DNA from 2 places in the Chryseobacterium sp. 2P genome. Region 2 is predicted to be linked to the other one. Evidence: riboswitches for the same ligand, from Rfam matches in the RefSeq annotation. Region 2 holds a riboswitch; the other holds the start of a gene.
The links. A riboswitch is a leader RNA that binds a small molecule or an ion and turns the genes downstream of it on or off. The one in region 2 is predicted to bind cobalamin.

Region 1 (3,419 bases), 2.0 Mb from region 2:
AAAACATGTGGAATTCTTTCGGTCGGATGATACGGAATCGGACTTGGTGCGATGGTTTCCCAGCCTTCTTCTATCGGGATCTGTACATTATTCCACGCAGATCCTTTTCTTCCGGCATGTGCAAGCTGAATGCCTATTTTGGTTTCTGAATTCCGGTGTACAAATTCTACAATTTTCTTTAGTTTTTCTGCCTGTTCGTCGTTCCAGATTCCCATGCAATGGTTGGTAATTCTTCCGCGGGGTTCTACTCCCGTTGCTTCAAGGATGATTAGTCCGGTTCCGCCCTGCGCTCTGCTTCCGTAATGTACAAAATGGAAATCGTTGGCTAATCCGTTTTCGGAAGAATACATACACATTGGAGACATTACCCAACGGTTTTTCAATTCAACATTTCTGAATCTGATTGGAGTGTATAACATTTTTGATCTGATTTTTAAAATTTTTAAAGAATGTGATGGTGTTGCCCACCTCATGAAAAAAAAGTAAATTTATCCCCCTTTTTTTAAACCCACAATATATGAAAAAAGAAACTCATATCAGTTACGAATATTTCAACAATAACGCTGAACTGAACGATATAGAAAAAAAATTATTTGCAAAAGCAAAAGAAGCGCGCGAGAACGCTTATGCTCCCTATTCTAACTTTTTGGTTGGCTGTTCTGTGCTTCTGGAAAACGGAGAAATTTATACCGGAAACAATCAGGAGAATGCGGCATATCCTTCCGGACTTTGCGCGGAAAGGACTGCTCTTTTCTGGATCGGGGCAAATTTTCCGTCTGAAAAAATAAAGAAAATCTTTATTGTAGGCGGACCAAAGGAGTTTTCTGAGAAAAATCCACCGATTCCTCCATGCGGATCGTGCAGACAGAGTATTATTGAATATGAAACGAAGCAGAATGAAAATATTGAGCTTTATTTTTCTAATCTGAATGATGAGGTGGTGAAGGTACATTCTATTAAAGATCTTCTGCCGTTTTATTTTGACGGTACTTTTTTATAGTTAAAATGTTTAAATAATAGTAAATAAGAATTCAGGTTGGATTTTCGCAAAGGCACAAAGTTGTTTAAGATAGTATGCTTTAAAGCACAAGGATTTTATCTGCGATAAAATTTTATCAGCATTATAAAGGAAAATCTTTAATTTTCTCCTTGCGTCTTAAAAGAATAGAAATTTTATCAAACCTTGCGCCTTAGTTTTTTTCAATAAGAGTATTTTTATTTTAAAAAAATTTAAACAAACTCTTAAATTCTGTCTGAATTTTTCATTTGTATTTTAATGATTTAAGGGAAAGTTTTTTAAGAAGGGACTTTCTTTCATCACATAAGTCACATGAGATTTTGAATGATGCGTATTTAAAATAGAAGAACACATTAGTCTTTAAAAATCTATGATTTTCTTCTTTAGTGATGTTTATTTTAAAGTAATTAAATAACTTGCTTAAACTTTTACTACAAAATATGCAAAAGATTTAAACACTTTAGTTTTTTAAGTTTAATCCTTAAATGGAAAAAAAAGAGCACATAAGTTTAAAAATTATTTTTTTTTCTCTTTGCAGACTTTTGAAATACTTTAAATCAATTCAATAAAGTCTTTTGTCTTTTTTGCGGCTAAATTTAAAATGAATTTAAAGAAACTTAAAGTAGGTTTTTAATACATTTTAAATAATTCTGGCTGAAAATGATTATTTATTTTTCAATAGAATCTGAATTTTATAAAAATGTTTATTTTCTGCGGTTTTATTTTCCTAGCCCAGATTGAGCGGCATGTCTGAGCTCTTTTTTGGATTCGGCGGCGGCTTTTGCCGCCGCCGAATCCAAAAAAAGCGAGTAGCGAAAGCTGGAAAAAGCTCCTGAAATTGTTTTTCGTATGTAATGCAACAAATCATTGTTTTATTAAAAAGATACTTAATGGGTATTTTTTTTGTCAATAAATTAAAAAAGTTATCTTTGCAAAAATTTTGGTTTCCATTAATTTGGAATGAAAAGGGAATTGGGCGAAAATCCCAAACTGTCCCCGCAACTGTAAATCGCATATAAGATTTCTACGATAAACCACTGTGAAAACGGGAAGGTGTAGAAAGCGAAAGTCAGGAGACCTGCCAAAATGTAATCTTAAAAACATTGCTTTCGGAGGAAAAGTAAAATAGGAATGGCATTAAAAAGATCTTTAGTACTGCTTTTTGCATCATACGGTTGTTTTCTTTACGCGCAGGAGAAAGCTATTGACACCGTTTATGTTTTTGACAATCAGATGAATAAGGTGAAACTTTTTCATCCGGTTACTACAATTACTCCCAAAGACATCGAAAAAAATTCCGCTAATCTATCTGAAACGTTACGTTTTCAGTCGGCTGTTTATATTAAGGAAAATGGCCGCGGTGCGGTTTCTTCGCCTTCTTTCAGGGGAACAACGGCGCAGCAGACTGCTTTTGTGTGGAATGGGATTAATATTAATTCTGTTTTTTTGGGGCAGGGAGATGTTAATAATATCGCGATTTTCGGTTATGATGCGATAGAAGTGAAAGCCGGCGGCGGAAGTGTGGTTTACGGAAGCGGTGCGATAGGAGGAAGTATTCACCTTAACAATGAGCTGAAATTTAATGAGGGTTTTCATGCAACTTTACATAGTGAAGTGGCTTCTTATGAGACGTTCCAGAATTATTTTAAAACTTCTTTCAGCAATGCGGATTTCAGTTTTAAGGCATCCGGAAATTATTTCATCAGTCAAAATAATTATGAGGTTCCTGAAAAGCAGTATATCAACCGAAACGGTAAATATTTTAACGGTACAGCGAATATAGGTTTTAGCTATAAAATTGCCCGAAATCAGAAAATTTCTTGGCAAAGTCAGTTGTACGACGCGGAACAGAATTATCCTATTTTCACGGAAAACGGTAACCGGACGAAGTATGCAGCGCAGACTTTTCGCAGTCTTCTTACCCACGATATGAATTCGAAATCGATTTCAAACAGCCTGAAAGCGGCTTACACGGAAGAAAACTTCCAGTATTTCGGGGTTTTTGAGGCTCCTAAAACCAGTGGCGGAACGGGAAAAAATCTGATTTTTAAAGATGATTTCAATTATTTCATCACGCCTAAACTGAATGTCAATCTTATCGGGGAGTTTCAGATCAATAAAGGAGAAGGCTATCAATCCGGAATTGAGGATGTAAAAAGAAATATTTATTCTGTTGCAGGATTGTTGAGATATTTCCCTACCCAGAAACTGAGACTGGAAACCGGAATCAAGAAGGATTTTATTGAAAATATAGAATCGCCTTTACTCTATTCTTTTTCAGGAAAGTGGAAAGTTTCTAACTGGTACAGTTTAGGGGCAAGTTTTTCAAAGAATTTCAGATTTCCTTCTTTTAATGATCTTTACTGGAATCCAGGCGGAAATTTGGATCTGAAGGCAGAAA
Region 2 (3,419 bases):
GGATCTTTACTTTTTCATTAAGTGTAATCATTAATATAGTTTCAAAACTAATATGAGCAGATTACATATTGACAGCCTCACAAAATCTTTTAATGAAAAGAAAATCCTAAGAGATATCTACATCAGTTGTGAAACGGGAAAGGTAATCGGTCTGTTGGGAAGAAACGGTACGGGAAAATCTACTCTTTTAAAAATTATTTTCGGGATCGAGAAGGGAGATTCTCAGTTCATCAGAGTGGATGATAAAGTTTTGCAAAATCAGATGGACAGGAAAGGAAGAATTGCTTATTTACCTCAATACTCATTTCTTCCGAAAGGTATTAAAATAAAAAACCTGATCTCCCTTTTCTGTACTAAAGAAAACGCGGATCAGCTTTTTAAATCAGATCTGCTAAAACCTTTTTTGAATACAACTCCACGAAACCTTTCAGGCGGCGAGAAAAAAATTGTTGAGGTTATTTTAATGATCTATTCCGATTCGAAATTTGTTCTTCTGGATGAACCTTTTAACGCTTTATCACCGAAAATGATTTCTGAAATTCAAAAAATGATCAAAGAACAGTCTCAGCAGAAGGGATTTATTATTTCAGATCACCGTTATCAGGAGGTTTTGGATATTTCAGATGAAATTTATCTGCTTTCTGATACGTATCTGAAGCAAATTAAAGATTTTAAAGAATTGCAGCAGTATAATTATCTTCCGAAGAATATTTAATTTATATATTTGAACTTTCAAAAAAATTTTCATAATGGTTTCCGGAAAAAAAGCTTTTTATCTTTCAGTGTTCAGTATTTTTTCTTTTGCTTTTGCGAAGGGACAGAATAAAGTGCCTTTCGGCGTGGTAAAAGCTGAGGAAGGTTATGCCATGGTGCGTGTCCATAAAGACGATTACCGAAAAATAATTGACAAGATCCGTATGAAAACCGGAGATGTTTTTATTTACGAAAAGCCTGCGCCGGGAGAAACAGAATGGATCTGGATAAAATATCCTGAAAAAGAAGACACCGAAAAACCTTTCGTACGATACGACAGCATCACCAAGGAAGGGATGGTGAATAAAAACCGTATTGTTTTCGTTGATAATTTACCAAAATTTACGCCTTCTAAATCGAAAAACGGAAAGTCTCTGATCTTTACAGATGATACCAATCCTAAAATTCCCGGAAACCAGAGAACAAAAGTTATCATTGATGTTTATCCTTCTTATGCACAAATCAAAAAGCAGGAAAAAGATTCTAACGGAAACATCGTTAAAATAGACAAGGTAAAAGCCTGGGGCGTAGGAAAAGAATTGCCGGAAGGTTTAATGGAAATAAAATCTGTACGCGTTCAGCAGCCCGGAAGAGGTTCTGTTTTTGTAAGAGATGCCATTAAAAATATGTTTCAGCCTGCCATGGATTTTGAAAACGTGGGCGTAACCGCCATCGATAACGATCATATTTTTCTTTATATGATTAACGGTTCAGGCGAAAACCGCTATACAACGATATGGACAATCAAGCAGGGAAAAGCTGAAAGCCAGATCATTTATAAAACTCCTGAATAATTCGTCAATAATCATTATTTTTGTCATCGAAAAGTGTGACTTTAGATTTTATAAGCTTATCACTTTTCAGGAAACTGGTTTTGCTTAACTGCAGATTAAAAGGGAATCGTGTGAAAATCACGAACTGTCGCGCAACTGTAAGTAACGGAATTCTTTATTAAAAATCCACTGTGCAAGGTCATGGGAAGGAAATAAAGAGGTTACAAGTCAGGAGACCTGCCTTTTTCTTAACAACAAAAAACTTTCGCGATTTGAAGTTTATTGATCTAATGGATACTCAGAGATTTCTGTCTCTGCTTTTTCTGTTGTTCCGATATTTTCATTTCGCTTTAATAATAATGATATATGACTACAGAAGAAAGAATTGAAGCATCCGAAACCCGAATTTTTAAAGCGGTTTTCCCGAACACAACCAATCATTACGATACTCTTTTCGGAGGTACGGCGATGCAGCTAATGGATGAAGTGGCTTTTATTGCAGCAACAAGATTTGCAAGAAAACGCGTGGTAACCGTAAGCAGCGATAAAATTGATTTTAAAAGATCGATCCCCGCAGGAACGATTGTGGAGTTAATCGGAAAAGTTGTTCATGTAGGAAAAACAAGCATGAAAGTAAATGTAGAAATTTTTACGGAACAGATGTATTCTTATGAAAGGGAAAGAGCGATCGTAGGAGATTTTACTTTTGTAGCGATTGATGAATTTAAGAAGCCAATTCAAATATTATAAAAAGGGTTCCGGCGACCTTCGGTCGCCGGAACCCAATATTTTCAAAATGTTCTTTAAAGCGGTTTCGGCGGGCTTTGCCCGCCGAAACCTTTATTTCAATACCTTTTCGGTCTCAAGATTTTTAATTAACAACATCTGAAAAGCTTCTCCCAGTTCATCGGAAGCCCTTACAATGGCATTTTCCAGCATATTTCTGATTTGTTTTTCCGTGACGCCGGCTTCTGTCCAGCTCTTTCCTGAAGTGTGGGAATTTAAGATAAAAGGCATAATACGGTCAATTGCACAGGCAAAAACAGCATCGGGAGTCTGCTCTTCTTCAAATTCCAGCCAAAGGTTAAAAAATTCAGAGCGCAGCGGTTCATCCAAAATTCCGAAGATCTTCTGAGCCGAAACTTTCTCTCTTTCAAATTTCCCGACCATGGCAGCTTCATCAAATATAAAGGTGTCCCCTGCTTCAATTTCAACCAAATCGTGAATTGACAGCATTCTGATCACTCTCAAAAGATCAATATCCGCTCTGTTTTTCGCATAAGGAAACAGAATCTGCGCCAGAATAATAATCTGCCACGAATGTTCTGCCGTATTTTCCCTTCTGGAATCATCTGCATTATAATTTCTTCGCTGTACATTTTTCAGGGCATCAACAGCCAGAATAAAATCGATTTCCTTTTGTATCTTCATATTTATTTTGTTTAAAATTTCATCATCCATTTTACGGGATTGATGATAAAAAAGCTGTACAAAAATAAGACTTTTGACTGTAAACCTATTTTAATTCACAGATTAGTATTACATTTATTTAAATATTATGTATGACGCCAAATTACAATTATCCTGCAGAAATCAAAGGAAAAAGAAAACTGTATTCTCTTTTTTACGGAGTAAATAATCCCTTGGAAGTAATCAGTGGAAATCATGTCCTTGCAGGAGATACTTATTACCTTAAAGCTACTTTAACGAATAAGAATTTTATCTTTTCTCAGGATAAGGAATTCATCGAATATATTTTAAAACAAAACCAGAAAAATTATTTTAAATCTGATATCCAGTCCGTTACTTTAAGAAAATATCTCGGGAAAGGACTGCTTACCAACAATGGAAAAGACTGGCTGAAACAAAGGAGACTTATACAGCCCGGTTTTA

Region 1: it holds a riboswitch for cobalamin, as region 2 does, so the genes downstream of both, AC52CF_RS05435 (TonB-dependent receptor plug domain-containing protein) here and AC52CF_RS14470 (acyl-CoA thioesterase) in region 2, are expected to answer to the same signal.

Annotation. Positions count from the first base shown of each region.
Region 1 is NZ_CM184194.1:1,193,548-1,196,966, reverse strand. It holds gene AC52CF_RS05445 (NADH:flavin oxidoreductase/NADH oxidase) at 1-419, opposite strand, end outside; gene cdd (cytidine deaminase) at 518-1,000, shown strand; cobalamin riboswitch at 1,943-2,118, shown strand; gene AC52CF_RS05435 (TonB-dependent receptor plug domain-containing protein) at 2,150-3,419, shown strand, end outside.
Region 2 is NZ_CM184194.1:3,191,944-3,195,362, forward strand. It holds gene AC52CF_RS14455 (hypothetical protein) at 1-56, shown strand, start outside; gene AC52CF_RS14460 (ATP-binding cassette domain-containing protein) at 53-715, shown strand; gene AC52CF_RS14465 (hypothetical protein) at 750-1,547, shown strand; cobalamin riboswitch at 1,606-1,785, shown strand; gene AC52CF_RS14470 (acyl-CoA thioesterase) at 1,893-2,276, shown strand; gene AC52CF_RS14475 (HD domain-containing protein) at 2,367-2,957, opposite strand; gene AC52CF_RS14480 (cytochrome P450) at 3,089-3,419, shown strand, end outside.